Regions from separate parts of the Pseudomonas tructae genome, predicted to be linked through region 1. Evidence: predicted binding sites of a transcription regulator. Region 1 holds the regulator's gene; each other region holds the start of a gene.
The links. The regulator sigma-54, encoded in region 1, starts transcription at its own class of promoters, with help from an activator protein. The targets are predictions, from matches to a motif close to ANTGGCATNNANNTTGCTNT.

Region 1 (7,944 bases):
AGGTAGCTGGAGATGTCCTGGAACATGTCCTCGACATCCGGCTGCGCTGCCAGGTAATCGATTACCGGTTGTTCCAGGCCCGAGTGATCACGCAGCTCGGGCTTCCAGTACGGGTTGGGCAGGCAGCGCACGTCGAAGACCAGGTCGGCGTCCACCGGCATGCCACGCTTGAAGCCGAAGGACTCGACCAGAAACGCGGTGCCGGGCTCGGGCTGGTTGAGCAGGCGCAGTTTGATCGAGTCACGCAACTGATACAGGTTCAGGTTGGTGGTATCGATCTTCAGGTCGGCGAGGTCGGCGATCGGCCCGAGCAGTTCGCTCTCGACCTCAATGGCCTCGGCCAGGGAGCGTTCGTTGTTGGTCAGCGGGTGACGCCGGCGGGTTTCCGAGAAACGCTTGAGCAGGGTTTCTTCATCGGCATCCAGGTACAGCACATCGCACTGGATATGCCGGCTACGAGCATCCTCGAGCAGTTCAGGGAAGCGCGAAAGGTGACTGGGCAGGTTACGGGCATCGATCGATACGGCCACCTTGGGTTGCATCAGTTCGGTGTTGATCAGCGCGCTTTCGGCCAGTTGCGGCAGTAAGCCGGCCGGCAGGTTGTCGATGCAGTAGTAGCCGTTGTCCTCGAGTACATCCAGGGCAGTGCTCTTTCCGGAGCCGGACCGGCCGCTAACGATGATCAGGCGCATAATCAGGGCTCGTTCTGTACGTCCAGAACGACCTGGTACAACGCGTCGTTGCTGGTGGCCGCACGCAGCTTTTTGCGTACGTCCTCGCGGTCGAGCATGCTGGCAATCTGGCGCAGCAACTCCAGGTGCGCATCGGTGGCGGCTTCCGGGACCAGTAGCACGAACAGCAGGTCGACCGGGGCGCCGTCGATGGCGTCGAAATCGATGGGGGCTTCAAGGTGCAGCAGGGCGCTGACCGGCGACTCACAGCCCTTGAGGCGGCAATGGGGAATGGCAATGCCATTACCAAAGCCGGTCGAGCCGAGTTTTTCTCGGGCGATCAGGGCTTCGTACACGTCCTGGGTATCCAGTTCGGGCACTTCTTTACCGATCAGATTGGCAATCTGTTCGAGCGCACGCTTTTTACTGCCGCCCGGCACGTTCACCAAGGAACGGCCGGGGGTCAGGATGGTTTCAAGTCGGATCATGGATGAGGGGGATCAGCGGGCCGCTGCACCTTGCAGCAGGCTTTGCTGTTTTTCCTTGTGTTTTTTCAGTTGGCGGTCGAGCTTGTCGGTCAAGGCGTCGATCGCTGCATACATGTCTGCGTGTTCGGCATTTGCAACCACTTCGCCGCCGGGAATAAACAGCGTCGCTTCAATTTTCTGCTGCAGCTTCTCGACCTTCATGATCACTGTCACATTGGTGATCTTGTCGAAGTGCCCCTCAAGACGTTTGAGTTTCTGCTCGACGTACTCGCGCAGGGGCTGAGTAACTTCTACATGCTGTCCACTGATATTGACTTGCATACAGCTTCTCCTTTGTTGCCGGTGCATAAGAGGCAGGTGTTGCGCCTGCCACTGAACTGCGGTGGCACACCTCAGGAGCCGTTACATCAATCGCTTGCGCTCGCTCGACGGTGCAATGCCGAGGGACTCGCGGTACTTGGCGACGGTGCGACGTGCTACCTGGATGCCTTGTGCCTCCAGTAAACCAGCGATCTTGCTGTCACTCAATGGCTTTTTCTGATTTTCCGCTGCAACCAGTTTTTTGATGATTGCGCGGATCGCCGTGGACGAGCATTCACCGCCTTCGGAGGTGCTGACGTGGCTGGAGAAAAAGTACTTCAGCTCGTAAATTCCGCGGGGCGTGTGCATGTATTTCTGCGTGGTCACCCGGGAAATGGTCGACTCGTGCATACCCACCGCCTCGGCGATATCGTGCAGCACCAGCGGCTTCATCGCCTCGTCACCGTGATCGAGGAAGCCTCGCTGGTGCTCGACAATCTGGGTGGCGACCTTCATCAGGGTCTCGTTGCGGCTTTGCAGGCTCTTGATGAACCAGCGCGCTTCCTGTAACTGGTTGCGCATGAAGGTGTTGTCGGCGCTGGTGTCGGCGCGGCGGACGAAACCGGCATATTGCGGATTGACCCGCAGGCGCGGTACCGCTTCCTGGTTGAGCTCCACCAGCCAGCGTTCGTTGTCCTTGCGAACGATCACGTCAGGGACCACGTATTCGGCTTCGCTGGACTCGATCTGCGAGCCCGGACGCGGGTTGAGGCTCTGTACCAGTTCGATGACCTGGCGCAACTCGTCTTCCTTGAGCTTCATGCGGCGCATCAGCTGGCTGTAGTCGCGGCCACCGAGCAGGTCGATGTAGTCACTGACCAGGCGCTGGGCTTCGGCCATCCACGGCGTGCGTGGTGGCAGCTGGCGCAATTGCAGCAGCAGGCACTCGCTGAGGTTGCGGGCGCCGATGCCGGCCGGCTCGAACTGCTGGATGCGGTGCAGCACGGCTTCGACTTCGTCCAGCTCGATATCGAGCTCGGGGTCGAAGGCGTCGCAGATTTCTTCCAGGGTCTCGTCGAGGTAGCCCTGGTTGTTGATGCAGTCGATCAACGTCACGGCAATCAGCCGGTCAGTGTCGGACATCGGCGCCAGGTTAAGTTGCCAGAGCAGATGGCTCTGCAGGCTCTCGCCGGCGGAGGTGCGGGTGGTGAAGTCCCACTCGTCATCGTCATTGCTGGGCAGGCTGCTGGCGCTGGTCTGGTAGATGTCTTCCCAGGCGGTGTCGACGGGCAGCTCGTTGGGGATGCGTTCGTTCCATTCGCCCTCTTCGAGGTTGTCCACCGTCGGGGCGGACTCCTGGAAGCTGCTTTCCTGGGCTTCGGCGACGGGTTTGCTCTCGGCGTTGTCGGCCATCGGGTCACTGTTGTCGAAGTCGTCGCCCTCTTCCTGGCGTTCGAGCATCGGGTTCGATTCCAGCGCTTCCTGGATTTCCTGCTGGAGGTCCAGGGTCGAAAGCTGGAGTAAACGTATGGCCTGTTGCAACTGCGGGGTCATCGTCAGTTGCTGGCCCATTCTTAGGACGAGCGATGGTTTCATGGCAGGGGCTTAACACCTTAATTGCCGGCGCACATGCGCCATCCACTACAAGGGCACCGAAGCGCCAACTTTAAGCAAATTATATGCCTGAAATTGCAGCGTTTGCCTAGAGCGCTTTAGCAATTAAGCCATCATCTGGCCTGCTTGCCAGCGCTCCGGCAGCGCCTTGTACTTTAAGCCTACAGGCGGAACTCATGGCCGAGGTAAACCTCTTTGACCAGATCGTTGGCCAGGATGGTCTGCGCATCGCCTTCGGCGATCAGTTGACCATCGTTGACGATGTAAGCGGTTTCGCAGATATCCAGGGTTTCACGGACATTATGGTCGGTGATCAGAACGCCAATGCCCTTGGCCTTCAGGTGGTGGATGATCTGTTTGATGTCGCCGACCGAAATCGGGTCGACACCGGCAAAAGGTTCGTCGAGCAGGATGAACTTCGGCGCGGTTGCCAGGGCGCGGGCAATCTCCACGCGGCGGCGTTCGCCACCGGAAAGGCTCATGCCGAGGTTATCGCGGATGTGGCTGATGTGGAACTCCTGCAGCAGGCTTTCCAGCTCCTTGCGTCGGCCATCGCGATCCAGTTCCTTGCGGGTTTCCAGGATCGCCATGATGTTGTCGGCCACCGACAGCTTGCGGAAGATCGAGGCTTCCTGCGGCAGGTAGCCGATGCCGGCGCGGGCGCGGCCGTGCATGGGCTGGTGGCTGACATCGAGGTTGTCGATCAGCACGCGCCCCTGATCGGCCTGGACCAGGCCGACGATCATGTAGAAACAGGTGGTCTTGCCGGCGCCGTTGGGGCCGAGCAGACCGACGATCTGACCGCTGTCGATCGACAGACTGACGTCACGGACCACTTGCCGGCTTTTGTAGCTCTTGGCCAGGTGCTGGGCTTTGAGGGTTGCCATTTACTCGGCCTTCTTCTTCGGCTGGATCACCATGTCGATACGTGGACGCGACTCGGTGACTTTGCCACCGCGACCGGCGGTAGCGATCTGTTTCACCGTGTCGTAGACGATTTTCTCGCCTTCGGTGGTGTTGCCTTCGTTGATGACCTTGGCGCGGTCGATCAGGACGATGCGGTTCTGCGGCGCATTGTACTGGATGGTTTTGCCATAGCCCTGCATCTTGTCCGGCTTGGCGGCGCTCTGCTGCTGTTCGAAGTAGGCCAGGTTGCCCACCGAGGTCACCACGTCGATATCGCCACCGGCGGTACGGGTGATGGTCACGGTATTGCCTTTGATCATCATCGAGCCCTGGGTGATGATCACGTCGCCGGTGTAGGTGGCAACGCCTTGTTTGTCATCCAGCTGAGCGTGGTCGGCCTGGATGCGGATCGGCTGGTCACGGTCGTTCGGCAGGGCCCAGGCGCTCGCGCTTCCCAGTGCTGCGCTCAGGCTGAGCAAAAAGGGGAGGGTTTTAACGAGCCTCATACTGTCCTCTTACGTTGGACAGCAGGTCCATCCTGCCGTCTTTCAAATACGCTTTCATTCCATTGCCCGTAGTGACGCCACCGGCGCCGTCGATTCTAACGGCTTGCTCGGTTTGCGCATATTGCTTCTGCGGGAATACCGTCATGCGGCTGCTGGTAATGATCATGGTGCGGTTCTTTTCGTCGGTGCGGGCAACCCGTACCGAATCGATCAGTTCGACTTCGCTGCCGTCGGGGTTCACTTCCCCGCGCTCGCTCTGCACGTGCCACGGGTAGGTGGTGCCACGGTACAGCTGCAGGTCAGGCTTGGTCAGCAGGGTGACTTCGCTGACCTTGAGGTGCTCGACCTTGTCGGCGGTCATCTCGTACTGCAGCTTGCCATCGGGCAGGAACTGCACGCTGTGGGCATTTACCGCGTAGTAGTCGATGGCGCTCTGGTCGGGCGTCGCCAGCGGCTTGTTGTCGAGAAAGCTTTCAGGGCTGATATTCCAGTAGCCGACCGCCACCAGCAAGGCGGCAATCACACTGAACAGCGCAAGGTTACGAATTTTCTTACTGAACATGTGGCGCTCTACAGGTAATGGGCGTTGGCCGCGTCAAGATTGCCCTGGGCTTGCAGGATCAGTTCGCAGAACTCGCGAGCTGCGCCTTCGCCGCCGCGTGCCCGGGTAACCCCATGGGCGTGCTCGCGGACGAAGCTGGCGGCATTGGCCACCGCCATGCCCAGGCCGACCCGGCGAATCACCGGCAGATCAGGCAGGTCGTCGCCCAGATAGGCGACCTGTTCATAGCTTAGGTTGAGCTGGCCAAGAAGCTCGTCCAGAACCACCAATTTATCTTCGCGGCCCTGGTACAGGTGAGGAATACCGAGGTTCTTTGCCCGCCGCTCGACCACCGGGGTCTTGCGCCCGCTGATGATGGCAGTGGTCACGCCGGTGTTCATGAGCATCTTGATGCCCTGACCGTCGAGGGTATTGAAGGTCTTGAATTCGCTGCCATCTTCAAGGAAGTACAGGCGACCGTCGGTGAGCACGCCGTCAACGTCGAAAACTGCAAGCTTGATGGCCTTGCCGCGCTGGAGCAGGTCCTGGGTCATTTACATCACTCCCGCACGCAACAGGTCGTGCATGTTCAGGGCGCCGACCGGGCGCTCGTCCTTGTCGATCACCACCAGGGCGTTGATCTTGTGGTCTTCCATGATTTTCAAGGCTTCGGCCGCGAGCATCTCGGCGCGGGCGGTCTTGCCATGGGTGGTCATGACCTCTTCGATGAGGGTCTTGTGCACATCGATGTTACGGTCGAGGCTGCGGCGCAGGTCACCGTCGGTGAAGATCCCGGCCAACCGTCCGTCGGCTTCGAGCACCACGGTCATGCCCAGGCCTTTGCGCGACATTTCCAGGAGTGCGTCCTTGAGCAGGGTGCCGCGTTGTACCCGAGGCAGTTCATCGCCAGCGTGCATGACGTTCTCGACCTTGAGCAGCAGGCGGCGGCCGAGGGCGCCACCGGGGTGCGAGAAGGCGAAGTCTTCGGCGGTAAAACCGCGAGCCTCGAGCAGGGCAATCGCCAAGGCGTCGCCAAGCACCAGCGCAGCGGTGGTGGAGGAGGTCGGAGCCAGGTTCAGTGGGCAGGCTTCCTGGGCCACGCGGGCATCCAGATTGACTTCGGCGGCCTTGGCCAGTGGCGAGTCGGGGTTGCCGGTGAGACTGAGCAACTTGATACCCAGGCGCTTGATCAGCGGCAGCAGGGTGACGATCTCGGCGGTCGAGCCCGAATTGGACAGGGCCAGGATCACGTCATCGCGGGTGATCATGCCCATGTCGCCATGACTGGCTTCGGCCGGATGGACGAAAAACGCCGGCGTACCGGTGCTGGCCAGGGTCGCGGCGATCTTGTTGCCGATGTGCCCGGACTTGCCCATGCCGACCACCACGACCCGGCCTTTACTGGCCAGGATCAGCTCGCACGCTTTGACGAAATCGGCGTCGATGTGGGCCAGCAGGCCCTCTACCGCCTCGAGCTCGAAGCGGATGGTGCGCTGCGCGGATTGGATCAGCTCGCTGGATTGGCTCATGTCGAAAATCGGATTGCCTGGTGAAAAGGCGGCGATTATAGCGGTAATGGGCAAAAGCCTCACCTTGTGATTGTCATACATTCTCCCACTTGGCTTAACCATAGCTGAACAACCGCTGCGGCGGCCTTGGGGCGGCCCTATCTGCGGTGCTATAGTTCGCCGCTGTTCGGCCCGCTCGGCGCGTGCGTGCCTCCACGAAGGGGGCGCGCGTCTGAGTGAGAAGGCTGCATCGCAAGGAGTCTAGATGAGCGTTGATAACGCCTACGCGGTCGAATTGAAGGGCGTGTCCTTCAAGCGCGGTTCGCGCAGCATCTTCAATAATGTCGATATTCGCATTCCCCGGGGCAAGGTCACCGGCATCATGGGGCCTTCCGGGTGCGGCAAGACCACGCTGCTGCGGCTGATGGGCGCACAGCTGCGTCCGGCCAGCGGCGAGGTCTGGGTGGCGGGTCAGAACCTGCCGGCCCTGTCGCGCAGTGACCTGTTCGACGCCCGCAAGCAGATGGGCGTGCTGTTCCAGAGTGGCGCGTTGTTCACCGACCTCGATGTGTTCGAGAACGTCGCCTTTCCGCTGCGCGTGCATACCCAGCTGTCCGACGAGATGATCCGCGACATCGTTCTGATGAAGCTGCAGGCCGTGGGCCTGCGAGGCGCCATCGAACTGATGCCCGATGAGTTGTCCGGCGGCATGAAGCGCCGCGTCGCGTTGGCCAGGGCCATCGCTCTGGACCCGCAGATCCTCATGTACGATGAACCGTTCGTCGGCCAGGACCCGATCGCCATGGGTGTGCTGGTGCGGCTGATCCGCCTGCTCAACGATGCCCTGGGCATCACCAGCATCGTGGTCTCCCATGACCTGGCCGAAACCGCCAGCATTGCCGACTACATCTACGTGGTGGGCGACGGTCAGGTGCTGGGGCAGGGTACTCCGCAAGAGCTGATGGGGTCCGACAACCCGCGCATCCGTCAATTCATGAAAGGCGATCCGGATGGCCCGGTGCCCTTTCACTTTCCTGCGCCGGATTACCGCGCCGATCTTCTGGGGAAGCGTTGATGCGCAGAAAATCCTTGCTCGAACGTATTCGTCGCTTCGGCCGCTCGGCCATCGACGTGCTGGCCATCCTTGGCCGTTCATTTCTGTTCCTGCTGCATTCGCTGGTCGGGCGTAGCGGAACTGGCGGCGGCTTCCAGCTGCTGGTCCGGCAGCTTTACTCGGTAGGCGTGTTGTCGCTGGCGATCATCGTCGTTTCCGGGGTGTTCATCGGCATGGTCCTGGCCCTTCAGGGCTTCAGCATCCTGACCAAGTACGGCTCGGAACAGGCGGTGGGGCAGATGGTCGCCCTGACCTTGCTGCGCGAGCTTGGCCCGGTGGTGACCGCGCTGCTGTTC
Region 2 (7,944 bases), 540 kb from region 1:
ATAACCATCCTGACTCTGCGACAGACGCGTGGTCGGGGTGTTGTACGAAGTGGTCTTGGTCATGTCGATGGCAATGCCGCCCGCATTGGCGGCCGAACCGTTGGAACCCCAGACCGGCGGCGTGGCGTTCGGATTGGTCACGGTCGCTGGGACCCAGCCTGTCAGCTTGAAGACCTTGTTCACCACTTCGTAACCCGAACCTGCCGCACCAGCGGTCATGGTCTTGACGCTGCCGTCAGAGTTGAACTCGATATTGCCCACCAGCGGTTGCGGCGGCTCCTGGGCCGGGTTCAGCGGGTTACGGCCTTCGATCAGGGTGTACGACTTCCAGGTATTGGTCCCGGTCTTGACGTAGTACTGATCCATGACGTGCTCATTACCCTGGCTGTCATAGATCTTGGTGGAAAAGGTCTTGTTCCAGCTGTTTTCGTCAGTCGGGCTGAAGGTGACAGTTGCCGGAATGGTCTTGTCCGACGAATTCAGGTTCAACCCCTGATCGATCGCCGTGGTGCTCTTGGGCGCCAGCGCCGAAGTGTCGATCTTCAGGTCGGTCAGTACGCCATTGACGACCTTGCCGTTTTCGTCCACGCCATAGCCACGCAGGCGCAGGCCATCAGCGGTAACGACATAGTTGTCCTTGTTGGTCTGGAAGGCACCGGCACGGGTATAGCTGAGCGCGCCGTTGTCGCTGAGGACGAAGAAGCCCTGCCCCTGGATACCCATATCCAGAACGTTGCCGGTGTTGTTGATATCGCCGTTGGTGAACTGCTGCGATACCGCCGCCAGGCGCACACCGTTACCGATGTTGCTGGAACCAACACCCAGCTTGTTGGCCGAGTAGACGTCAGCGAATTCTGCGCGCGACGATTTGAAACCGGTGGTAGCGACGTTGGCGATGTTGTTGCCGGTCACGTCCAGTTGCTTGTTGGCTGCATAGAGACCGCTAAGGCCGATATTGAATGACATCTTTCACTCCTTGTGCCGCGTTAGCCGGCTCTATATACCGATGGTTTGGACTTTGGACAGGGCAATGCTGCCCAGACCTGCGAGATTGAGCATCATCTCGCCACCAGTCTGACTGATGGTGACGCTGCTGACGGTGGCCGGCAGCATGGTGTACATGTCCAGCTTCTTGCCATCGATCGTGGTCTTGGCGGCGAAGGTGTAGGTACCCGGATCGACCTTGTCGCCCTTGTCATTGGTACCGTCCCAGACAAACGCAGCGTTACCGGCCTTCTGTGCGCCCATGTCGATGGTCTTGACCACCTTGCCGTCCTTGTCGGTAATGGTGACGGTAGCATTGCTCAGCGCCTGAGGAACCACTACCGTGCCATTGAAGCTCTTGGTGGTATCGACCACAGCCTTGTCGGTCTGGGCAATCACCGAGCGACCGACCAGCGAAGAGGCCTGCAGCGCCTGCGACGATTTGTAGTTGCCGGAAATCGCTGTCACCGACTCATTGAGCGAGGTGATGCCTTCCAGGCTGCTGAACTGCGCCAGCTGCGCCACGAACTCGCTGTTGTCCTGCGGATCGAGCGGGTTCTGGTGCTTCATCTGGGTCACCAGCAACTGCAGGAACGCGTCCTTGCCCAGCGCCTGCTTGTTGGTGCCGGTCTTGCTGTTGGTGGCCGCAGCGATACCGGCGGCGTTGTTGGCGCTGGTTTCGCTGTTCTTCTTGCCCGACGCCTTGATGACGTCGTTCAGGCTTACGCCGGCAGTGGTGTCGTTAACGCTTGCCATTGGCTTCGTCCTTTATCACTGACCCAGGGTCAGGACCTTCTGCATCATGGTTTTAGCCGTGTTCATCAGCTCGGCGTTGGTCTGGAACGAGCGGCTGGCGGAAATCATGTCGGCCATCTCTTCCACCACATTGACGTTGGGGTAATAGACGTAGCCGTCCTTGTTCGCCGCCGGATGATTCGGCTCATAGCGCGCCTCAAGGTTGCTCTGATCCTCGACCACGCCGAGCACCTGCACACCCTGCCCTGCAGCATCCTGATCCTGGAACAGCGACTGGCTGACACCGGCCTGGGCCTGCTGGAAGGTAGTGGCGAACACCGGGTGACGGGCACGATAGGTCTGGTCGATGCTCGACGAGACGGTTTCGGCGTTGGCAATGTTCGAAGCGACGGTGTTCAGACGCGTGGTCTGGGCACTCATGCCGCTACCGGCAATGTTGAAGACGCTGGCGAGGGACATGAATTACTCTCCGCGCAGGGCCGATACCAGCCCTTTGAATTTACTGTTGAGCAGCGTGAAGCTGGCCTGGAAACCCACGGCGTTTTCCGCGTAGCTCGACTGCTCGAGCTGGGCATCGACGGTGTTCTGGTCGATCGACGGCTGCATGGGCGTGCGGTACTGCAGGGCTTCGTCACCCATGCTCAGGCCTTCGGCCTCGATGTGCCGGCTATTGGTCCGGTCGAGCGAAAAATGACCCTTGCTGGTCTGCTCGGCCTGGGCCGCCAGCACCGAAGCGAAGTCCATGTCGCGCGCCTTGTAGTTCGGCGTGTCGGCGTTGGCGATGTTGTTGGCCAGCACCTCGGCACGCTGGGCGCGAAAGCCCAATGCCTTTTCGTGGATGCCGAGCGCTTTGTCGAAGCTGATGCTCATGTCGGGGAAACCTTCGAAGGTTTTTCGTTGACTGAGCTAGAGCAAGAGCCATGCCAAAAAACAAAACCCCGTAAATACGGGGCTTTGAGGGGGTTGCCGGCAGCGGCAATGCCAGAAAAGCGGCAAAGGATTTCCGCCTGGCGTCAGCAAAGCGGCAATTTAGCCGGCTTACTTTGCCTGATAGATAATCCCCGGACTGCACTGGACCATCTGGTAATGGTCCGGCAAGCCATTGAGCGCTTCCGATGCACCGAGGAACAGATAGCCACCCGGCTTGAGCGTACCGTGGATGCGCATCAGGATGTCCTTCTTGACCTGGGCCGAGAAGTAGATCAGCACGTTGCGGCAGAACACGATATCGAACTTGCCCAGGCTCGCGTAGCTGTCGAGCAGGTTGAACGAACGGAACTCGACGCGGCTGCGAATCGGCGCCTTGACCGCCCAGCGCCCCGGCGCCTTGACGTCGAAGTAACGCTGCAGGCGCTCCTGGGACAGGCCACGGGCAATCGCCAGGCTGTCGTACTCGCCGGTCTTGCAGTTGTTCAGCATCGAGCCGGACAGGTCGGTGGCAACAATCTGCGCACCCATCTTCAACTGGCCGATGTTGCTGCGCTCGAACTCATCGATAGCCATGGAGATGGAGTACGGCTCCTGCCCCGAAGAACAGGCTGCCGACCAGATGCGCAGACGCTGGCCGGGGTTGGCCTTGATCTGCTCCGGCAGCACCTTGTTCTTGAGCACCTCGAACGGATAGGTATCGCGAAACCAGAGGGTTTCGTTGGTGGTCATGGCATCGACTACCTGCTCGCGCAAACCACTGCGCGGCTGGCTCTGAATACGCTGTACCAGCTCGCTCAGGGACTTGATGCCCTGCTGTTCCATCAGCTTGTTGAGACGGCTGGAGACCAGGTATTGCTTATTTTCGCCCAGCAGGATGCCACAGGCTTTTTCCAGGAATACCCGGAACTGTTCGAAATCCAAATTACCCGTAGACACTGATGCCGCCTCTTAAATCGTATGTACTGCCAGGGGCCGATACCCCTGGCCGTTAGTGCGTGGCCTTGATCCGATCAACAACGCGCTGGGCGAGGTCGTCCGGGCGGAATTTGGCCAGAAAGTCATCCGCGCCGACCTTCTTGACCATCGCCTGGTTGAACACCCCGGACAGCGAAGTATGCAGGATGATGTGCAACTTTTGCATGCGCGGGTCGCTGCGAATCTCGGCGGTCAGGGTGTAACCGTCCATCTCCGGCATCTCGATATCGGAGATCATCATCAGGAACTCTTCCTCCGGACGCTTGCCCTCGTCGACCAGCTTGCGCAGGTAATCGAGCGCCTGGCGGCCATCATTGAGCGCCACCACCTCGACGCCGACGGTCTGCAGGCAACGGCTGACCTGCTTGCGCGCCACCGACGAGTCATCGACGGTCAGCACCCGCAGCATCACGGCCTTGTCCTGCACCTCGGCATCGACCACACCGGCGGAGATCGCCTCGGAAGTTGGTGCCACTTCGGCAAGGATCTTCTCCACATCGATGATCTCGACCATCTTGTTGTCGACCCGGGTCACCGCCGTCAGGTAGTGATCGCGTCCGGTCCCCTTGGGTGGCGGATGGATCTCTTCCCAGTTCATGTTGACGATGCGCTCCACCGAATGCACCAGAAACCCCTGGGTCTTGGTGTTGTACTCGGTGATGATGACGAAGCTCTTGCTTGTTTCTTCACTCAGACCGGGCATCCCGGTCGCCATTGCCAGATCGAGGATCGGAATGGTTGCCCCACGAATATTCGCGACACCGCGCACGACGGGACTGGATTTGGGCATCACGGTGAGGTTCGGGCACTGCAACACTTCCCGCACCTTGAACACGTTGATCCCGTAGAGCTGCTCGCCATTGAGGCGAAACAGCAGCAGCTCCAGACGGTTCTGCCCTACCAGTTGCGTGCGCTGGTTCACCGAATCCATTACACCAGCCATGCCAGACTCCTTCACCAAACGCTTCGAGCTTCGTACCCAGTCGGCACGCGCTTTGCTTTTTTTAATCGTATGAACATGAAAACGACATTTTCCCGACGCCTGACCTGCCACCTGCCCGGCTTCCTTGCTGCGCTGTGCCTGCTGGCCCCTGGCGCTCGAACTCTGGCTGACGCTTTCACCTTGCCCGAACAGCTTATCGGTGTCACCCAGGGGTTTCTTGAATTCACCGTAGAAGACTATCTGGCCACCAGCCAGACCGAGGGCCGTTACGAGATCCAGGTCAATAACCTCGATCCGCGCCTGCGCATGCCCCTGTGCGACCAGCAACTGGGCGCCTCACTGGAGAGCCCGGCGCAGCCCATGGGCCGCGTCACCGTGCGGGTTCGTTGCGACGGCAGCTCACCATGGACGGTGTTCGTGCCCGCCCAGGTACGTCTTTTTCGCAATGTCGTGACTGTGGCCCGCCCACTCAAGCGCGATAGCGTCGTCGGCGAACAGGACGTAACCCTGCGAGAGCGCGACGTAGGCATGCTCAAACAGGGTTTTCTAGGCAGCCTCGATCAGGCAGTGGGGCTCAAGGTTATCCGACCAACGGTCATGGATCAGGTGCTGACACCCCAGCACCTGGAGCAAGCCGAGGTAATCCGCAAGGGCGATCAGGTGGTGATCACCGCACGCAGCGGTAGCCTGGCGGTGCGCATGCCCGGCGAAGCCTTGAGCAAGGGCGGCCTGAGCGAACAGATCCGGGTGCGCAACCTCAACTCCAAACGGGTGGTCAAGGCCAGGGTGACCGGGCCGGGCCAGGTGGAAGTGGCCATGTGAGCAACTGAATCGATAACAACGCTGGCGATCAGGAACTGCTTTTCCTAAACTGTGTCCCATTGGACGTCCCGAACCGGCCGTGCATGCCATTGAGCATTTGCGCCTAAAGTTTCTTTCGGGTTGGCCGAAAACAAGGCAAGCGTCCAAACACCCAGAGGTTTTCTGATCATGGTCATCGACTTCAGTCGTTTGAATAATTCCCCGTCCGTTGCGGGCGGCGTGCGCACTGGCAACAGCCAGGAAAGCACTGCCAGCACGGCTTCGGCCACGGCCGGTAGCGTCGCTCAGAGCAGCGCCAGCGGGGAAACCGTACACCTGAGCCACGAGGCACAGCAGTTGCAAAAGGTCAGCGACAAGCTGCGCGACCAGCCGATTGTCAACAGCGCCCGGGTGGCCGAGTTGAAACAGGCTATCGCCGACGGCAGCTACCAGGTCGACAGCAACCGCGTCGCCAGCAAACTGCTTAATTTCGAAGCCCAGCGCTAGCCCCTGGCGCGCTGACTTCAGGACGCTTGAACCAAAGAGCCAGCCATGCACGACACTACTCTGCTGCAACTGATCGAAAACGATATTGCTCCAGCGCAAGAACTGCTCGACTTGCTGCAGAACGAGAACGTTGCCCTGCACGGTCGCGATATGCCGCTGCTGGAGAACATCCTGGCGCGCAAGCAGTCGCTGGTGATCCTTCTCGATCAGCATGGCCGCCAGCGCAGTGAACTGCTTGCCGGCCTGGGCCTGTCCCAGGACCGCGAAGGCGTCGCCCAACTGGCCAGCGACTCATCTTTCGGCGAACTGCTGCTGCAACAACTGGATGTCCTGGGCCAACTGCTGACTGACTGCCAGGCGGTCAACGAGCGCAATGGCCGTTCGATCCAGCTCCAGCAGAGCACCACCGCCAACCAGATCAGAATCCTCATGGGCGGCGAAGCACCCTCGCTCTATGACAGCCGCGGCGCTACCTCTCCCCTCGCCAAGCCACGGGCGTTGAGCCAGGCTTGATTCCCTGTATCAAGGCACGGAACATACTGGCAAAATGCCGTAACTTGCGTGTGACGTTTTTGCCTGGAGAATGATTAACCGTGTTCAATGAAGCAGAAGCTCCGCAGCCTCCGAAGGTGCTTACCACCCCTTTGGAAATTGCCGCCAACTTGCGGTCGCTGCAAGAGAGCCATGACCCGCTGATCATCACTTTCCACGAACGCAGCCAGCGTTTTCAAAGCTATGTGGTCGAAGTCGACCGCGAAAGCAACCGCCTGGCCCTTGATGAAATGATCCCCCGCGACGGCGAGCGTTACCTGGAAAATGGTGAGCCGTTTCGTGTCGAAGGTTTTCATGATGGTGTACGTATCGCCTGGGAGTGCAACACCCAACTGAAGATTGTCGAAGCCGATGGCCATCGCAGCTACCATGGCAGCCTGCCCACTGAAATTGCCTACCATCAACGCCGTAATGCCTTCCGCGCAGCGCTGAAGCTGACCCAGTTGGTAGACGTCAAGCTCGACGGCGACAAGCTCAAGGGCAATGGCGAAATGCGTGGCAAGTTGCTGGATATTTCCGCCACTGGCTGCAAGCTGCGCTTTGAAGGCAACGTTGAAGAGCGCCTGCAACTGGGCCAGGTCTATGAAAAATTCGGCGCCGGTAATCCGCTGGGCCTGTCCATGGTCGAAGTGGAACTGCGTCACCTGCATTTCGAAGAACGCATCAACGCCACCTTTGCCGGCGTACGCTTTCACAACCTCAACGGGCAGATGCAGCGCAAGATCGAAACCTTTGTCTATCAGTTGCAGCGTGAAGCGCGGCGCTTCGATAAAGACGATTACTGAGTTGTAGCCCATCGCGGGGCAAGCCCGCTCCCACAGGACTTCATGGCGCCGTGGGAGCGGGCTTGCCCCGCGACAGCATCACACCTGAGTCGGCTTGACCGCTTCAGCCTCAGTGTCAGCCCCCTCCTCCACCTCGGTATCCTCGGCTGCCACCGGCGCCTGCATCTGATCCTGCACCACCTGCTCATCAACCCGCGGGTCCAGCGCTGCCGACAGTGGCGAGCCTGCCGCTGGCATAGCCACGTGATGCAGCGGGGCATCATCGACCTGGTGCAAGCCGGTCACCGCCTTCGGCCGGATCCGCCAGACCAGCACCAGGGCAAAAAACACGAAGAAGGCATAGAGCATCTGATTGCCCAGCACCTTCATCAGCACCCCGGCCACCAATGGCCCGATACTCGCGCCCACGCCATAGGTCACCAGCAGCATCGCCGTGAGTGAAACCCGGCGCTCGCTCTCGACGTGGTCGTTGGAAAACGCCACCGCCAATGGATACAGACAGAACTGCAGCAGCGATACAGCAAAACCGGCGGCAAACAGCACCTCCAGCGGCACGGTCGGCAGGATCGCCAACGGCAAGGCAACGATTGCCAGGCCCACCGCAACACTGCGAATCAGTACCGCCCGGTCGTAGCGATCGGACAACCAGCCCAGCGGCCACTGCACCAGCAAGCCGGCGAAGATGCAGCAGCCCATGAACAGCCCCACCTG
Region 3 (7,944 bases), 2.6 Mb from region 1:
ACCCCACCCCATGCCAACTCCACCTGCTCACCATTGATCCGCACCGGCCACACCTGCAGCGCCTGCTGCGGGTCCTCCAGGCAGCGCCCATCTTTCAAGCAGAAATGCTGCTTGTACAACGGCGCCGCCACCACCAGCTCGCCCTTGAGCTCGCCGATCAGCCCGCGACCAATCACATTGGCTCCGGACCTTGGGTCATGGTTGTCCACGGCAAACACCGGCGTGGCCTGCCCGGGCAGGTAGAACAGCGCCACCTGACGGTCATCGAACCACACCACCACCCCGGACTGGGCGACCAGATCGGCGCGGGTGCAGACCGTCTGCCATTGTTGCGCCTGAACAGCTACTGCAGCGTTGGACTGGCTCATCAGAGCACCTCCTCGGTGGTCGGGATCAAGTGAAGTTCACCGGCAGCAATGGGCCGGCGCTGGCCACGCTCGCGGACAAAGTGCACGCCCGGGTCCGGGCGCTGGTCGTTGACGAAGGTGCGAAAACGCTTGAGCTTGTCCGGGTCTTTCAGGGCGTTGGCCCACTCGCATTCATAGCGATCGACCACCAGTTGCATCTGCGCTTCGAGCTCTGCGCCCAGGCCCAGGCTGTCGTCGAGGATTACCTGTTTGAGGTAGTCCAGCCCGCCCTCCAGGCTTTCACGCCACACCGAGGTGCGCTGCAGTTTGTCGGCGGTGCGGATGTAGAACATCAGCACGCGGTCGATGATGCGGATCAGGCCGGCGTCGTCCAGATCGGTGGCGAACAGTTCGGCATGCCGCGGGCGCATGCCGCCGTTGCCACAGATGTACAGGTTCCAGCCCTTCTCGGTGGCGATCACGCCGATGTCCTTGCTCTGCGCTTCGGCGCATTCGCGGGTACAGCCGGACACCGCGAACTTGAGCTTGTGCGGCGAACGCAGGCCCTTGTAGCGGTCTTCCAGGGTCAGGGCCATGCCCACGCTGTCCTGCACGCCGTAGCGGCACCAGGTGCTGCCGACGCAGGATTTCACCGTGCGCGTCGATTTGCCGTAGGCGTGGCCGGTCTCGAAACCTGCGGCAATCAGCTCGGCCCAGATCTGGGGCAGTTCATGCAATTGGGCGCCGAACAGGTCGATGCGCTGGCCGCCGGTGATCTTGGTGTAGAGGTCATATTTTTTCGCCACCTCGCCAATGACGATCAGTTTCTCGGGGGTGATTTCGCCGCCGGGAATCCGCGGCACCACCGAGTAGGTGCCGTTCTTCTGCATATTGGCCATGAAGGTGTCGTTGGTGTCCTGCAGCGGTACCAACGACGGCTCCATGATCGGCTGGTTCCAGCACGAGGCGAGGATCGAGCCGACCGTGGGCTTGCAGATGTCGCAGCCGACATGACCGCGACCATGCCTGGCCAGCATTTCGTCGAAGCTGACAATGCCTTCGACCCGCACCAGGGCGTACAGCTCCTGGCGGGTGTAGGCGAAATGTTCGCACAGGCTCTTGTCGACGCTGACACCACGGGCGATCAGTTCGTGTTCGAAGACTTGCTTGAGCAACGCTGCACACCCGCCGCAACCTGTGCAGGCCTTGGTCTGCTGCTTGAGCTGGGCAAGCTCGCCACAACCGCTGTCGATGGCCGCGCAGATCGCGCCCTTGCTGACGTTGTGGCACGAGCAAATGGTTGCGCTGGCGGGCAAGGCATCGGCGCCCAACGCTGGCGCCCCGGCCGATTGCGGCAGGATCAGCGCGGCCGGATCGGCGGGCAAGGCAATGCCGTTCTGCACGTATTGCAGCAGGGTGTCGTAATAGCTGTTGTCGCCGACCAGCACCGCGCCGATCACCCGCTTGCCGCTGGCATCGACCACCAGGCGGCGGTAGGCCGACGCTGCTTCGTCGATAAAGCGATAACTGCGCGCACCCGGGGTCGCGCCATGGGCATCACCAATGGAGCCGACATCAACGCCCAGCAGCTTGAGTTTGGTCGACATGTCGGCACCGGTGAAACTGCCTGCATCTTCACCGGCCAGCGCCGCTGCCACGTTGCGCGCCATGCTGTAGCCCGGTGCGACCAAGCCGAAGACACTGCCATTCCAGGACGCGCATTCGCCGATGGCAAAGATGCGTGGGTCGCTGCTGCGACAGCCACTGTCGATCACCACCCCGCCGCGCGGCGCGACTTCCAGGCCACTGCTGCGGCCCAGGGCGTCCTGCGGGCGGATACCGGCGGAGAACACGATCAGGTCGGTCTCGAGAAACTCACCACCGTCGAAGTTCATCCGGTAGCGATACGTTTCACCGGCAACGATCGATTGGGTCGCCCGCGCCAGATGCACGCCAACCCCCAGGGCTTCGATCTGCGCGCGCAAGGCCGCGCCGCCTTCAGCATCCAGTTGCACCGGCATCAGGCGTGGAGCGAACTCCACCACGTGGGCTTGCAGGCCCAGCGACTTCAAGGCATTGGCCGCCTCAAGGCCCAGCAGGCCACCGCCGACCACCACGCCACGGCGGGCTCCGCTGGCGGCGGCGCGGATAGCATCGAGATCATCGAGGGTGCGATAGACCAGGCGCGCCGCACCGTGCGAGCCTTCGATCGGCGGCACGAATGGATAGGAGCCAGTGGCCAGGACCAACTGATCGTAGGGGTAGCGCCCGGCGGCAGTGACAACCTCACAGCGCTCGCGATCAATCTCCAGCACCGGCTCGCCCAGGTGCAGGTGAATACCGTGCCCGGCATACAAGTCGGCCTCCCCCAGCGCCAGAGCTTCGGCATCGCTGCCGGTGAAGTACTCCGACAGGTGCACGCGGTCGTAGGCGCGCTGGCGCTCTTCACCGAACACACGCACCTCGAAGCGGCCCAGGGCTGCACGTTCGATCAGTTGCTCGACGCAGTGATGACCGACCATGCCGTTGCCGACGATGATCAGCTGTTGCCGCGTTGCGATGCTGGTAAACCCATTCATACCCGATCCTCACTCAAGGCCATTCACGGTGGCTTTGCTGCTGGGGGCCAACCCCGATAAACAAAAAAGGCGCCTGGAGCCGAAGCTCCAGGCGCCTTTGCCTGGTCGTTTTTGTAGTCCCGGTTGCGAATCGCCATTGACCCGCGAGGACGTTGTCACTCTGTAAAAGCAGGGAGCGTGCCAACTGCCAAGGCCTTTGAAACCGGGGTTTGTACAGGTTTCACCGCGGCCGATATCGACCCAGGCTGGTGCAGGGCTCCCCCTTATGGGGCACTCAGTACACGTCGCGCAGGTAGCGCTTGGTGCGACTCAGTTCGCCGACATAGGCCTCTGCCCGTTCCACACTCATGCCGCCGTATTGATGCACCACCTGCTTGAGCGCGACATCGACATCCCTGGCCATGCGTTCAGCATCACCACAGATGTAAAAATGCCCACCTTCCTCCAGCCAGCGCCACAGCTCGGCGCCCTGTTCGAGCATGCGTTGCTGCACGTAGATCTTCTGCGCCTGGTCGCGGGAGAACGCGGTATCCAGGCGGGTCAGGTGGCCATCGCGCTGCCAGGCCAGCAGCTCGTCGCGATAGTAGAAGTCGGTGGCGGCTTGCTGCTCACCGAACAGCAGCCAGTTGCGCCCTGTAGCCCCCTGTGCCTGACGCTCCTGCAGGAACGCCCTGAACGGCGCCACACCCGTACCCGGACCAACCATGATCACTGGCGCAGCGCTGTCACCAGGCAAGCGAAAGTGGGACGTCGGTTGGGTAAAAATGTCTACGCGGCCGGGCTCGCTGCGATCAGCCAGGTAGGTCGAGCACACGCCCTTGCGCTGGCCATAACGCACGGTGGAAACCGTCAGGTGCACTTGATCCGGATGCAGCATCTGGCTCGAACTGATCGAGTACAGCCTTGGCTGCAGGGGCTTGAGCAGGCTCAGCCAGGTATCCAGGCTCAGCTGGGGCTTGCACAGGTGCACCAGGTCAATCAGTTGCTTGCCCCACAGCCAGTCTTTGAGCGCCGCCTTGTTGTGCGGCTCAAGCAACTCGCGCAGCGGTGTATCGCCAAGCGCGAAGGCCTCGAGCAATGGCGCGGTGATGCGGGCAATCTCCAGGTGCTCCAACAGTGCCTCGGCCAGCGGCATGTCGGCCTGGCCCTTGAGGCTGACGCTGCGGCTGCCATCGAAGCGGGTCGCAGTCAGCAGTTCATCGACCAGTGCCGGACAGTTGCGCGGCCACACGCCCAGGGCGTCACCGGCCTGGTACGTGAAGCCGCTTGCGCCCAGGTCGAATACCAACTGGCGGGTTTCCTTGACCGCGCCGGGACCGTTGAGCAGATAGTTGCCGACCAGGGTGGTTGCCAACGGCCTGGTTTTACTGAAACCGCTGGCGGCTGGCGCTGGCACTGGTGCTTCAAGCAACAACTGACCATGGCCCAGTTTGCCCAGCAACGCCTGCAGCCATTGCCCGGCCGGCTCGTTGACGTCGCCTTCGCAATCGACCCGTTCCAGCAAGCGCTCGGCCCCCAGCTCTGCCAGGCGCTGATCGAGCTTGCGACCAAAACCGCAAAACTGCTCGTAGCTTGAATCCCCCAGGGCCAGCACTGCATAGGGCAAGCCGGCGCAGCGTTGGGAGTGCTCGCCATGCAGGCCACGCCAGAACGCCGCGCCACTGTCCGGGGCATCACCGTCACCAAAGGTACTGGCAATCAGCAGCAGGCTGGCAGGGCTGTCCAGCTGTTCCAGGGCCACGTCCTCCATACAGCTCAAATGCACCGACAAACCGACCTGGCGCAGGCGCTCGGCACACTGCTCGGCCAGGGCCTGGCCATTGCCGGTTTGCGAGGCCCACAGCAGCAGGTGCTTGTCCTGAACCGACACGGGCGGATGATCGAGCTGGGTGGCATCGATACGCTCGCCTGCAACCCGGCTCAAGGCTACCGCGCAGTACTTGAAGGCCGGTTGCAGCGACAGCGGATCGACCGCGTCGCTGGTGACCGCGTTGATCGCCAAATGGTTGCCATAGACATCATTCCAGTGAAACGGCGCAAAGCAGTTGCCCGGCAAAACCCGCGTGGTAATTCGTGCCGGCAGCAGCGCCTGCCCGCGCCGTGAGCGCACCTGTACCTGGTCCTTCTCGGCGATGCCCAGGCGTTGCGCATCTTCAGGGTGAATTTCCACGAAGGGTCCCGGGTCGAGCTTGTTCAGCGCCGCCACCTTGCCGGTCTTGGTCAGGGTGTGCCACTGGTGCTGGACCCGTCCGGTGTTGAGCACCAGTGGGAAGTCAGCGTCTGGTAGCTCAGCGGCCGGCAGGCACGGCCGGGCAAAAAAACGCGCCTTGCCGCTGTCGGTGGGGAAGGCAATCGCCGGGACCTCACCGTGCGCATCGTGCAGCAGGGCCTGGCTGCGGCCATCGTTGCAATAGCGCAGCGGGCTGCGGTGGTCGGCGCGTCCTGGCTCACACGGCCACTGCTGCGGCGCCTTGCGCAAGCGGGTGTAGCTGACCCCGCGCACGTCGTAACCGGTGGCCGGGTTCCAGGCCTGACGCAGCTCGTCGAACACCGCCTCGGCACTGGCGTAGCTGAAAGCCTCGGCGTAGCCCATGGCGCAGGCCACGCGGGCGATGATCTGCCAGTCGGGCAGGCTCTCGCCCGGCGCCTGGACGGCCTGGTTCATCAGGGTCAGGTTGCGTTCGGAGTTGACCATCACGCCCTCGCCTTCGGCCCACAGTGCCGCCGGCAGCAGAATATCGGCGTAGCGGTTGGTCTCGGTGTCGAGGAAGGCATCCTGGACAATCACCAGTTGCGCCGCCTGTAAGCCGTCAATCACCTGCTGGCGGTTGGCGACGCTGGCCACCGGGTTGCTGCAGATGATCCAGCAGGCTTTGACCTGCCCACTGGCAAGGTTTTCGAACAGCGCCACGGTACCGTCACCGGCTTCGCTGCGCAGGCTGCCGGCAGGGATCTGCCAGAGCTGCTCGGCAAACGCCCGGTCTGCCGCCACCAGTGCCGAGCGCTGTCCGGGCAAACCCGGGCCCATATAGCCCATTTCGCGCCCGCCCATGGCGTTGGGCTGCCCGGTCAGCGAGAACGGTCCGCTGCCCGGCCGGCAGATGGCGCCGGTGGCCAGGTGCAGGTTGCACAAGGCGTTGGTTTGCCAGGTGCCATGGATGCTCTGGTTCAGGCCCATGGTCCAGCAGCTCATCCACTGCGGCGCGCGGCCGAGCCACTGCGCAGCCTGGCGGATATCGGCTTCGCGCAGGCCGGTGATGGCGGCGACCCGCTGCGGCGTGTAGTCAGCCAGAAAAGCCGGCATGGCTTCCCAGCCTTCGGTGTAGCGCTGGATGAAATCGGCGTCGCACTGACCGTTTTCCAGCAACAGATAGAGCAGTCCATTGAGCAGCGCCAGGTCGGTGCCTGGCTTGATCTGCAGGAACAGGTCGGCCTTGTCGGCGGTAGCGCTTTGCCTGGGGTCGACGACGATCAACCGGGCTCCGGCCTTGAGCCGGTCGAGCAGGCGCAAGAACAGGATCGGGTGACAATCGGCCATGTTCGCGCCAATCACCAGGAACACCTCGGCGCGGTCAAAGTCCTGGTAGCTGCCCGGCGGCCCGTCGGCGCCCAGGGACAACTTGTAACCGCTGCTGGCGCTGGCCATGCACAAGCGCGAATTGGACTCGACATGCCGGCTGCGGACAAAGCCCTTGGCCAGCTTGTTGATCAGGTACTGGGCCTCCAGGGACAGTTGCCCGGAGACATAAAAACCCAGGGCGTCGGGCCCATGCTCATCGATAATCGCCCGCAAACGCAGGGCGGCCTGCTCGATGGCGGTATCGATGCTGCCTTGCACCGGGTCGCGCTGACGCAAGTCACGCACATAAGCATGCTCCATACGCCCGGACTCGCGCAGCGGTTGATGAGCGGTCAGGCCCTTGGTGCACAAGCGGCCAAAATTGCTCGGATGCTGCTTGTCGCCGGTAACCTTGGTCACCCGCCCGTCTTCGACGCTCATGACGATGCCACAACCGACGCCACAATACGGGCACACACTGCGCACGCTGGTGCTGCTCATCGGCCTACCTCCTGATTGCGCAAACAAAAAGCGCCCTGCTGCCCCGGCTTGTGCAAACAAGCGGGGCAACACGGCGCCTTTGTCGTGAACGGGGCAATCTGCGTTGATTGCCGGATACCCAAGCTGTAGCAAGGGCCGCGCCAGAATCGACCAGGCCTTGCTGTGCGGGGCTCAGGTGTTCAAACGCAGCTGGCAGGCTGCACCGCATTGGGCCCGCTTGCACCATTGCATGGCATTTGCCGCGCGCCGCGCGGCTCTCTACAATCCGCGCCATTACGGCCGGCACCCGCACACTCCTCTACCGGCCCCGGAGTTTTTTCATGGAAGAAATCGAGCAGCACTGGCTGTACGCCCTTTCCGCCCCCATGGCCGCCCTCAACGGCGCCAGCTACACCGCCGCGACCTACTTCGAGACCTACGACGAAGATGAAACCGACCTGAAAAAATGGTGGGGCATCAACAATCGCCAGGAGCTGCTGAACATGCTCAGCATGGCCGACACCGGCCACGCCCTGGAGCTCAAGGACGCCTACTGGCAAGCCGCGCGCTGCCTGCCCAGCGAATGGCCGCAGGTGCTTGAAGCGCTGACCCCGCGCAAGCGCATCCAGTACGAGTTCGCCCGGCGCACCCTCGCTGACTGTGGCCAGGGCGGCGTGCGCGCCTGGGACCTGGGGCGCATGGGTTACCTGCTGCGTGCCGGCTTGCGCAAGGGCTACCTGTCCATCGATGAAAGCCACTGGCTGCAAGGCCGCCTGGCCCTGCGTGCCCGGCACTACTACAACAGCTGGGACCGCTACCTGGCCGGCTACCTGTTTGGCAAGGCGCTGTGGAACTGCTCCAGCGCCAGTGACGAAGAACTGGCCCAGAGCCTGGAGCGCCAGGGCAGCGAGCACTGGAACCGCTGCATCATGATGAACCTGAGCCACGACGCCCTGGACTTTTTCGCCAGTATCCCCTG
Region 4 (7,944 bases), 710 kb from region 1:
GCGGGTACGCTCGCCTTCGTCGAGGATCTTCTTGCGCAGACGGATCGACTTAGGGGTCACTTCGCACAGCTCGTCGTCCTGGATGAATTCCAGAGCCTGTTCCAGGGTAAAGCGAACAGGTGGAACCAGGGCGATGGTTTCGTCTTTACCCGAAGCACGCATGTTGTCGAGCTTCTTGCCCTTGGTAGGGTTGACGCCCAGGTCGTTGTCGCGGCTGTTCAGGCCGACGATTTGACCGTTGTAGATCTCCTGACCGTGTTCAACGAACAGCTTGCCGCGCGCCTGCAGGGTTTCCAGGGAGTAGGTCAGGGCCTTGCCGGTTTCGACCGAAACCAGTACGCCGTTCTGACGACCGGACATGTGGCCGGACTTCATCGGAGCGTAGCGATCGAAGATCGAGGTCAGGATGCCTGCACCGTTGGTCAGGGTCAGGAACTGGTTACGGAAACCGATCAGACCACGGGCTGGAATGTTGTATTCCAGACGTACACGGCCCTTGCCATCCGGCACCATGTTGGTCAGGTCGCCTTTACGCAGACCCATTTCTTCCATGACCTTGCCCTGGGAATCTTCAGGGATATCGATGGTGACGTTCTCGAACGGTTCCTGCTTGGCGCCGTCGACTTCACGGATGATCACTTCCGGACGACCAACGCCCATTTCGAAGCCTTCGCGACGCATGGTTTCGATCAGAACCGACAGGTGCAGCTCACCACGGCCGGAAACCTTGAACTTGTCAGCCGAGTCGCCTTCTTCAACGCGCAGTGCAACGTTGTACAGCAGCTCTTTGTCCAGACGTTCCTTGATGTTACGGGAAGTCACGAACTTGCCTTCTTTACCGCAGAACGGCGAGTCGTTGACTTGGAAGGTCATGGAAACGGTTGGCTCGTCAACGGTCAGCGGCTTCATCGCTTCGACCGCGTCCGGGGCGCACAGGGTGTCGGAGATGAACAGCTCGTCGAAACCGCTGATGCAGACGATGTCGCCAGCCTGGGCTTCTTCGACGTCAACGCGATGCAGGCCGTGGTGACCCATCAGCTTGAGGATACGACCGTTACGCTTCTTGCCGTCGGTGTCGATGGCAACAACCGGAGTGTTCGGCTTGACACGACCACGGGCAATACGGCCAACGCCGATAACACCGAGGAAGCTGTTGTAGTCCAGCGCCGAGATTTGCATCTGGAACGGGCCGTCACGGTCAACCGCTGGCGCTGGTACGTTGTCGACGATCGACTGGTACAGCGGGGTCATGTCTTCGGCCATTTCGGTGTGGTCCAGACCGGCAATGCCGTTCAGGGCCGAGGCGTAGACGACTTTGAAGTCCAGCTGTTCGTCGGTAGCACCGAGGTTGTCGAACAGGTCGAAGATCTGGTCCAGAACCCAGTCAGGACGCGCGCCTGGACGGTCGACCTTGTTGATGACCACGATTGGACGCAGGCCGGCTTCGAAGGCCTTCTTGGTCACGAAACGGGTTTGCGGCATAGGGCCGTCTTGGGCATCGACCAGCAGCAGTACCGAGTCGACCATCGACATTACACGCTCAACCTCGCCACCGAAGTCGGCGTGGCCGGGGGTGTCGACGATGTTGATGTGGTAGCCGTTCCAGTTGATGGCGGTGTTTTTCGCCAGAATGGTAATACCGCGCTCTTTTTCCTGGTCGTTGGAGTCCATGACGCGCTCGTCGTTGAGCTCGTTACGCTCCAGAGTGCCGGACTGACGCAGGAGTTTGTCGACCAGGGTGGTTTTACCATGGTCAACGTGGGCGATGATGGCGATGTTACGCAGATTTTCGATCACGTGTGTATCTCGATCAGAGGATTCGGGTTGCCGCCCAGTCTAGGCGGCCAATATGAATGAATGGCGCTCAACGGGCCCGTAGGTCGGGAGGGCGATGGCGGATGCTCCCGCCATATAGCCCCGGCGTCTTATGTCGGACGATAAACGCGCACATTGGCATGTCCCTCACTGAGCAAATGGTGGGCATGCAGGCGACTCATTACCCCCTTGTCGCAATACAGCAGGTACTGGCGCGTGGCATCCAGCTCCTTGAAGCGACTGTTCAGGGCGTAGAACGGCAAGGCCTTGACCTCGATGCCGTCCAGTTCCAGGGGCTGGTCTTCCTGGGCATCGGGGTGGCGAATGTCGATCACCACCTGCCCGGCCAGCGCCTGGCTGACTTCTTCGATCTGAATATCTTCGCTGAGTTCATCGATCACGTGGTCGATGGAGATCAGGCGGGCGCGCTCCAGGGCGCGCTCGAGCACCGCCATGTCGAACTGCTTCTCTTCATAGTCGAGGCGATGACGCTTGGCGCAGGTGGTCGGGTTCACCGAGATCACGCCGCAGTATTCAGGCATGTGCTTGGCAAACTCGGCGGTGCCGATCTGCTGGGCCAGGTCGATGATGTCCTGCTTGTGGCTGGCCAGCAGCGGGCGCAGTACCAGCTTCTCGGTGGCCGAATCGATCACCGCAAGGTTGGGCAGGGTCTGGCTCGACACCTGGGAAATCGCTTCACCGGTCACCAGGGCGTCGATCTGCAGACGGTCGGCGATGTTGGTCGCCGCACGCAGCATCATGCGCTTGAGGGTCACGCCCATGTAGCTGTTGTCGACCTTGCCAAGGATCTCGCCAACCACTTCTTCGAACGGCACGCTGACGAACAAAACGCGCTGGCTGCTGCCGTACTTCTTCCACAGGTAGTGAGCGACTTCCATCACCCCCAGTTCGTGGGCGCGGCCGCCAAGGTTGAAAAAGCAGAAGTGGGTCATCAGGCCGCGGCGCATCATCTGGTAGGCGGCGACCGTGGAGTCGAAACCACCGGACATCAGCACCAGGGTCTGTTCCAGAGCACCCAGCGGGTAGCCGCCGATGCCTTTGTGCTGGTTGTGGATAACGTACAGGCGCTTGTCGCGCACCTCGATACGCACCTCCACTTCCGGGGTACGCAGGTCAATACCGGCGGCGCCGCACTGCTGGCGCAACTGGCTGCCAACGTAGCGGTCAACGTCCATCGAGCTGAAATCGTGGTGGCCGCCGCGCTTGCAGCGTACGGCAAAGCGCTTGCCGGCCAGCAGGTGGCCAAAGTGCTGCTTGCACTTGGCGACGATGTCGTCGAAGTCACCCAGCGGGTATTCGTCGACCTGCAGGAAGTGGGCAATGCCCGGCATGCAGGTCAGACGCTCGGTCATCTCGCGCAGGACTTTCTCGTCCTCGATGTGAGTGATCACTTCGAGGTTATCCCAGACACCATTAACCGCGAGCGCAGGATCGAGGTCCTTGAGCACGTTGCGGATGTTGCGGGCCAGCTGACGGATGAAGCGCTTGCGAACCGGCCGGCTCTTGATGGTGATCTCTGGGAAGACTTTTACGATTAGTTTCATGAAAAACAGCGCGCGCGATGCCGACTAAAAAAGTGGGGCGCGGATTATAGCGGAAATCGCTCACGTTTTGAGCAACTTTTGTACAGAAGGTTTTTCATGCGCCAAAATGGTGCATTATGCCCGCTTGACGCATCTTTAGAGTGCAGAAAAAAGCCGGGAATTGGCGAAATCGACCGCAAACGCTTGGGTTTGAGGCAAAGATTCCAACTCGGGGCACTGGCATGCAATTTGCTCCCTTGTGAGGCAGGTTGCCTTGGCCGACTATTCGCGCCCGGCATCACCCAAATTAAAGGGCTGCACAGGCAAGCTCTACCCCACCCGGAGGACACTATGTCGAAGTCGGTTCAACTCATCAAAGATCATGACGTTAAATGGATTGATCTGCGCTTCACTGACACCAAGGGCGTCCAACACCACGTCACCATGCCTGCCCGTGACGGCCTGGACGAAGACTTCTTCGAAACCGGCAAGATGTTCGACGGTTCCTCCATCGCCGGCTGGAAAGGCATCGAAGCCTCCGACATGATCCTGATGCCGGACGACTCCACCGCCGTGCTCGATCCGTTCACCGAAGAGCCGACCCTGATCCTGACCTGCGACATCATCGACCCTGCCAGCATGCAGGGCTACGATCGCGATCCACGTGCCATCGCCCGCCGCGCCGAAGAGCACCTGAAAAGCACCCTGATCGGTGACACCGTGTACGCCGGTCCCGAGCCTGAGTTCTTCATCTTCGACGAAGTGAAGTTCAAGTCCGACATCTCCGGCTCCATGTTCAAGATCTACTCCGAGCAAGGCTCGTGGATGTCCGACCAGGACGTCGAAGGTGGCAACAAAGGCCACCGTCCAGGCGTCAAAGGTGGTTACTTCCCGGTCCCGCCGTTCGACCACGACCACGAAATCCGTACTGCCATGTGCAATGCACTGGAAGAAATGGGCCAAACCGTCGAAGTTCACCACCACGAAGTGGCAACTGCCGGCCAGAACGAAATCGGCGTCAAGTTCAACACCCTGGTGAAGAAAGCCGACGAAGTTCAAGCCCTGAAATACGTCGTGCACAACGTTGCCGATGCTTACGGCCGCACCGCCACCTTCATGCCTAAGCCGCTGTACGGTGACAACGGCTCGGGCATGCACGTGCACATGTCGATCTGGAAAGACGGCAAGAACACCTTTGCAGGCGAAGGCTATGCCGGCCTGTCCGACACCGCGCTGTACTTCATCGGCGGTATCATCAAGCACGGTAAGGCCCTGAACGGCTTCACCAACCCGGCGACCAACTCCTACAAGCGTCTGGTACCAGGCTTCGAAGCGCCGGTCATGCTGGCCTACTCGGCTCGCAACCGTTCCGCCTCGATCCGCATTCCTTACGTGTCGAGCCCTAAGGCCCGCCGTATCGAAGCACGCTTCCCGGACCCGGCTGCCAACCCGTACCTGTGCTTTGCCGCCCTGCTGATGGCCGGCCTGGACGGTATCCAGAACAAGATCCACCCAGGCGATGCCGCCGACAAAAACCTGTACGACCTGCCGCCTGAAGAGGCGAAAGAGATCCCACAGGTGTGCGGCAGCCTGAAAGAAGCCCTGGAAGAGCTGGACAAGGGCCGTGCGTTCCTGACCAAGGGCGGCGTGTTCTCCGACGACTTCATCGATGCCTACATCGAGCTGAAATCGGAAGAAGAGATCAAAGTGCGCACCTTCGTGCACCCACTGGAATACGAGCTGTACTACAGCTGCTGATTCAGTGACGCCCGCACAAGCGGCGTAGTGTGACAAAGGCCTCCTCCGGGAGGCCTTTTGTTTTTCTGACATTCTTGTCGGCATTGACCGACAGGTAAAAGCCGCGCAAAGCTGCACACTACTGTTTTGCCGCTACGGACCCTCGCCATGCGCACGCCCCTGCTTCCCCTGCTGCTGACGTCAACTCTGCTCTTGCACGGTTGCGCCACAACGCCTGCACCGCCAACTGCCCTGTCACGCCTGCTTGAGAGCGTGAATCAACGCCTGGACATCGCCGAAGCGGTCGCCCTGAACAAGTGGGACTCGGGCCAGCCGGTAGCTGCGCCGGAGCGCGAGCAGCAAGTCATTGCCAATGCCCAGGCGCAAGCCGTGCGCTTTGGAGTGGATGGGCAACGGGCCGCCCGTTTCTTTGCCGACCAGATCGAAGCCAACAAGCTGTTGCAGTACAGCGCCCTGTCTCGCTGGCATGCCGTTGGCAGTGCGCCAGACACACAGCGCATTGACCTCGGAAAACAATTGCGCCCACAACTGGACCGCCTGCAACGCACATTGCTCAGCCAACTGGCGGAGTTTGATCGCAACCGCCCAGTGCAGTGCCAGGCGACCCTCGCCCGCAGCATCGATCAACTGGATAAAAACCCGCAGCAATCCCTGGCCCTGATCCGCGCCACCACGCATTTGTGCTCGCCGCTGTAATCCTTCCTCTATGCTCTATATTGGTGCACGCATCTGCCTGCACTTGAGCAACTCAGCCCATTTTGGTTCACACAAAGCGCTACCTCAGGACTTTGTAGGTATTTCTCGCGCAAATACAGGTCTTAATCCGGAAATTTCGCTTCTTTTCGGAGCCTTGGTTTGCTTTTTGCATTTTCTTCATATCAGCGGATTACCAGCGACCGCGACTTGGGCCCAGGCCGAGGTTGTATGAGCCAAAAGAGGTCACCGACGCCCCATGACCATCAGCGATGCACTGCACCGACTGCTACTGGACAACCTGACCACCGCCACCATCCTGCTCGACGCCCAGTTGCGTCTCGAATACATGAACCCGGCGGCGGAAATGCTCCTGGCCATCAGCGGCCAGCGCAGCCATGGGCAGTTCATCAGCGAGCTGTTCACCGAATCGCCCGAGGCGCTGAACTCCCTGCGCCAGGCGGTGGAACAGGCGCACCCCTTCACCAAGCGTGAAGCCCAGTTGACCTCGCTGACCGGGCAGACCCAGACCGTCGACTACGCGGTGACGCCGATCCTCAGCAAAGGCTCGACCTTGCTGCTGCTGGAAGTGCACCCGCGCGACCGACTGCTGCGCATCACCAAGGAAGAGGCCCAGTTGTCCAAGCAGGAAACCACCAAGATGCTGGTGCGCGGCCTGGCTCACGAAATCAAGAACCCGCTCGGCGGCATTCGCGGCGCCGCCCAGTTGCTGGCCCGCGAGCTACCCGAAGAAGGCCTTAAGGATTACACCAATGTGATCATCGAAGAGGCCGATCGCCTGCGCAACCTGGTGGACCGCATGCTCGGCTCGAACAAGCTGCCGTCGCTGGCCATGACCAACATTCACGAAGTGCTGGAGCGGGTCTGCAGCCTGGTCGATGCCGAAAGCCAGGGTGGGATCACCCTGGTGCGCGACTACGACCCGAGCCTGCCGGATGTACTGATCGACCGTGAGCAGATGATCCAGGCGGTACTGAACATCGTGCGCAACGCCATGCAGGCGATCAGCGGCCAGAACGAGCTGCGCCTGGGGCGCATCAGCCTGCGCACCCGGGCCATGCGCCAATTCACCATAGGCCACACCCGTCACCGCCTGGTGGCCCGCATCGAGATCATCGACAACGGCCCCGGCATCCCTGCCGAGCTGCAGGAAACCATCTTCTACCCCATGGTCAGCGGCCGTCCGGACGGTACCGGGCTGGGCCTGGCCATTACCCAGAACATCATCAGCCAGCACCAGGGCCTGATCGAATGTGACAGCCACCCTGGCCACACCACTTTCTCGATCTTCCTGCCGCTGGAACAAGGAGCCAACGCCTCATGAGCCGAAGTGAAACTGTCTGGATCGTCGACGATGATCGTTCCATTCGCTGGGTACTGGAAAAGGCCCTGCAGCAGGAAGGCATGACCACCCAGAGCTTCGACAGTGCCGACGGGGTCATGAGCCGCCTGGCCCGGCAACAGCCGGACGTGATCATTTCCGATATCCGCATGCCCGGCGCCAGCGGCCTGGATTTGCTGGCGCAGATCCGCGAGCAGCACCCGCGCCTGCCGGTGATCATCATGACCGCCCACTCCGACCTGGACAGCGCGGTGGCGTCCTATCAGGGCGGTGCCTTCGAATACCTGCCCAAGCCGTTCGACGTTGACGAGGCGGTATCGCTGGTCAAGCGCGCCAACCAGCACGCCCAGGAGCAACAAGGGCTGGACGTGGCACCCAGCCTGACCCGCACTCCGGAGATCATCGGCGAAGCACCGGCGATGCAGGAGGTGTTCCGCGCCATCGGTCGCTTGAGCCACTCCAATATCACCGTGCTGATCAACGGCGAATCCGGTACCGGTAAAGAACTGGTGGCCCACGCCCTGCACCGCCACAGCCCGCGTGCGGCATCGCCGTTCATCGCCTTGAACATGGCGGCTATTCCGAAGGACCTGATGGAGTCGGAGCTGTTCGGCCATGAGAAAGGCGCCTTCACCGGCGCCGCCAACTTGCGCCGCGGCCGTTTCGAGCAGGCCGATGGCGGCACCCTGTTCCTCGACGAGATCGGCGACATGCCGGCCGACACCCAGACCCGTTTGCTGCGGGTATTGGCCGATGGCGAGTTCTACCGGG

Region 2: a site for sigma-54 is predicted at 2,649-2,668, ahead of flgB (flagellar basal body rod protein FlgB). Genes of this name have one in related genera too.
Region 3: a site for sigma-54 is predicted at 3,092-3,111, ahead of nirB (nitrite reductase large subunit NirB). Genes of this name have one in related genera too.
Region 4: a site for sigma-54 is predicted at 3,596-3,615, ahead of glnA (type I glutamate--ammonia ligase). Genes of this name have one in related genera too.

Annotation. Positions count from the first base shown of each region.
Region 1 covers NZ_CP035952.1:1,409,589-1,417,532, forward strand. The annotation lists gene rapZ (RNase adapter RapZ) at 1-692, opposite strand, end outside; gene ptsN (PTS IIA-like nitrogen regulatory protein PtsN) at 695-1,159, opposite strand; gene hpf (ribosome hibernation-promoting factor, HPF/YfiA family) at 1,172-1,480, opposite strand; gene EXN22_RS06440 (RNA polymerase factor sigma-54) at 1,562-3,055, opposite strand; gene lptB (LPS export ABC transporter ATP-binding protein) at 3,235-3,960, opposite strand; gene lptA (lipopolysaccharide transport periplasmic protein LptA) at 3,961-4,485, opposite strand; gene lptC (LPS export ABC transporter periplasmic protein LptC) at 4,472-5,047, opposite strand; gene EXN22_RS06460 (KdsC family phosphatase) at 5,056-5,580, opposite strand; gene EXN22_RS06465 (KpsF/GutQ family sugar-phosphate isomerase) at 5,581-6,555, opposite strand; gene EXN22_RS06470 (ATP-binding cassette domain-containing protein) at 6,800-7,609, shown strand; gene mlaE (lipid asymmetry maintenance ABC transporter permease subunit MlaE) at 7,609-7,944, shown strand, end outside.
Region 2 covers NZ_CP035952.1:1,953,402-1,961,345, reverse strand. The annotation lists gene flgE (flagellar hook protein FlgE) at 1-966, opposite strand, end outside; gene flgD (flagellar hook assembly protein FlgD) at 997-1,740, opposite strand; gene flgC (flagellar basal body rod protein FlgC) at 1,756-2,199, opposite strand; gene flgB (flagellar basal body rod protein FlgB) at 2,203-2,610, opposite strand; gene cheR (protein-glutamate O-methyltransferase CheR) at 2,779-3,606, opposite strand; gene EXN22_RS09065 (chemotaxis protein CheV) at 3,659-4,588, opposite strand; gene flgA (flagellar basal body P-ring formation chaperone FlgA) at 4,658-5,410, shown strand; gene flgM (flagellar biosynthesis anti-sigma factor FlgM) at 5,579-5,896, shown strand; gene EXN22_RS09050 (flagella synthesis protein FlgN) at 5,942-6,409, shown strand; gene EXN22_RS09045 (flagellar brake protein) at 6,490-7,233, shown strand; gene EXN22_RS09040 (MFS transporter) at 7,312-7,944, opposite strand, start outside.
Region 3 covers NZ_CP035952.1:4,523,402-4,531,345, forward strand. The annotation lists partial or broken gene nirD (nitrite reductase small subunit NirD) at 12-368, opposite strand; gene nirB (nitrite reductase large subunit NirB) at 368-2,926, opposite strand; gene EXN22_RS20730 (bifunctional nitrate reductase/sulfite reductase flavoprotein subunit alpha) at 3,201-6,986, opposite strand; gene EXN22_RS20735 (DUF1266 domain-containing protein) at 7,307-7,944, shown strand, end outside.
Region 4 covers NZ_CP035952.1:696,374-704,317, reverse strand. The annotation lists gene typA (translational GTPase TypA) at 1-1,797, opposite strand, end outside; gene thiI (tRNA uracil 4-sulfurtransferase ThiI) at 1,926-3,380, opposite strand; gene glnA (type I glutamate--ammonia ligase) at 3,711-5,117, shown strand; gene EXN22_RS03250 (chorismate mutase) at 5,265-5,813, shown strand; gene glnL (nitrogen regulation protein NR(II)) at 6,070-7,155, shown strand; gene ntrC (nitrogen regulation protein NR(I)) at 7,152-7,944, shown strand, end outside.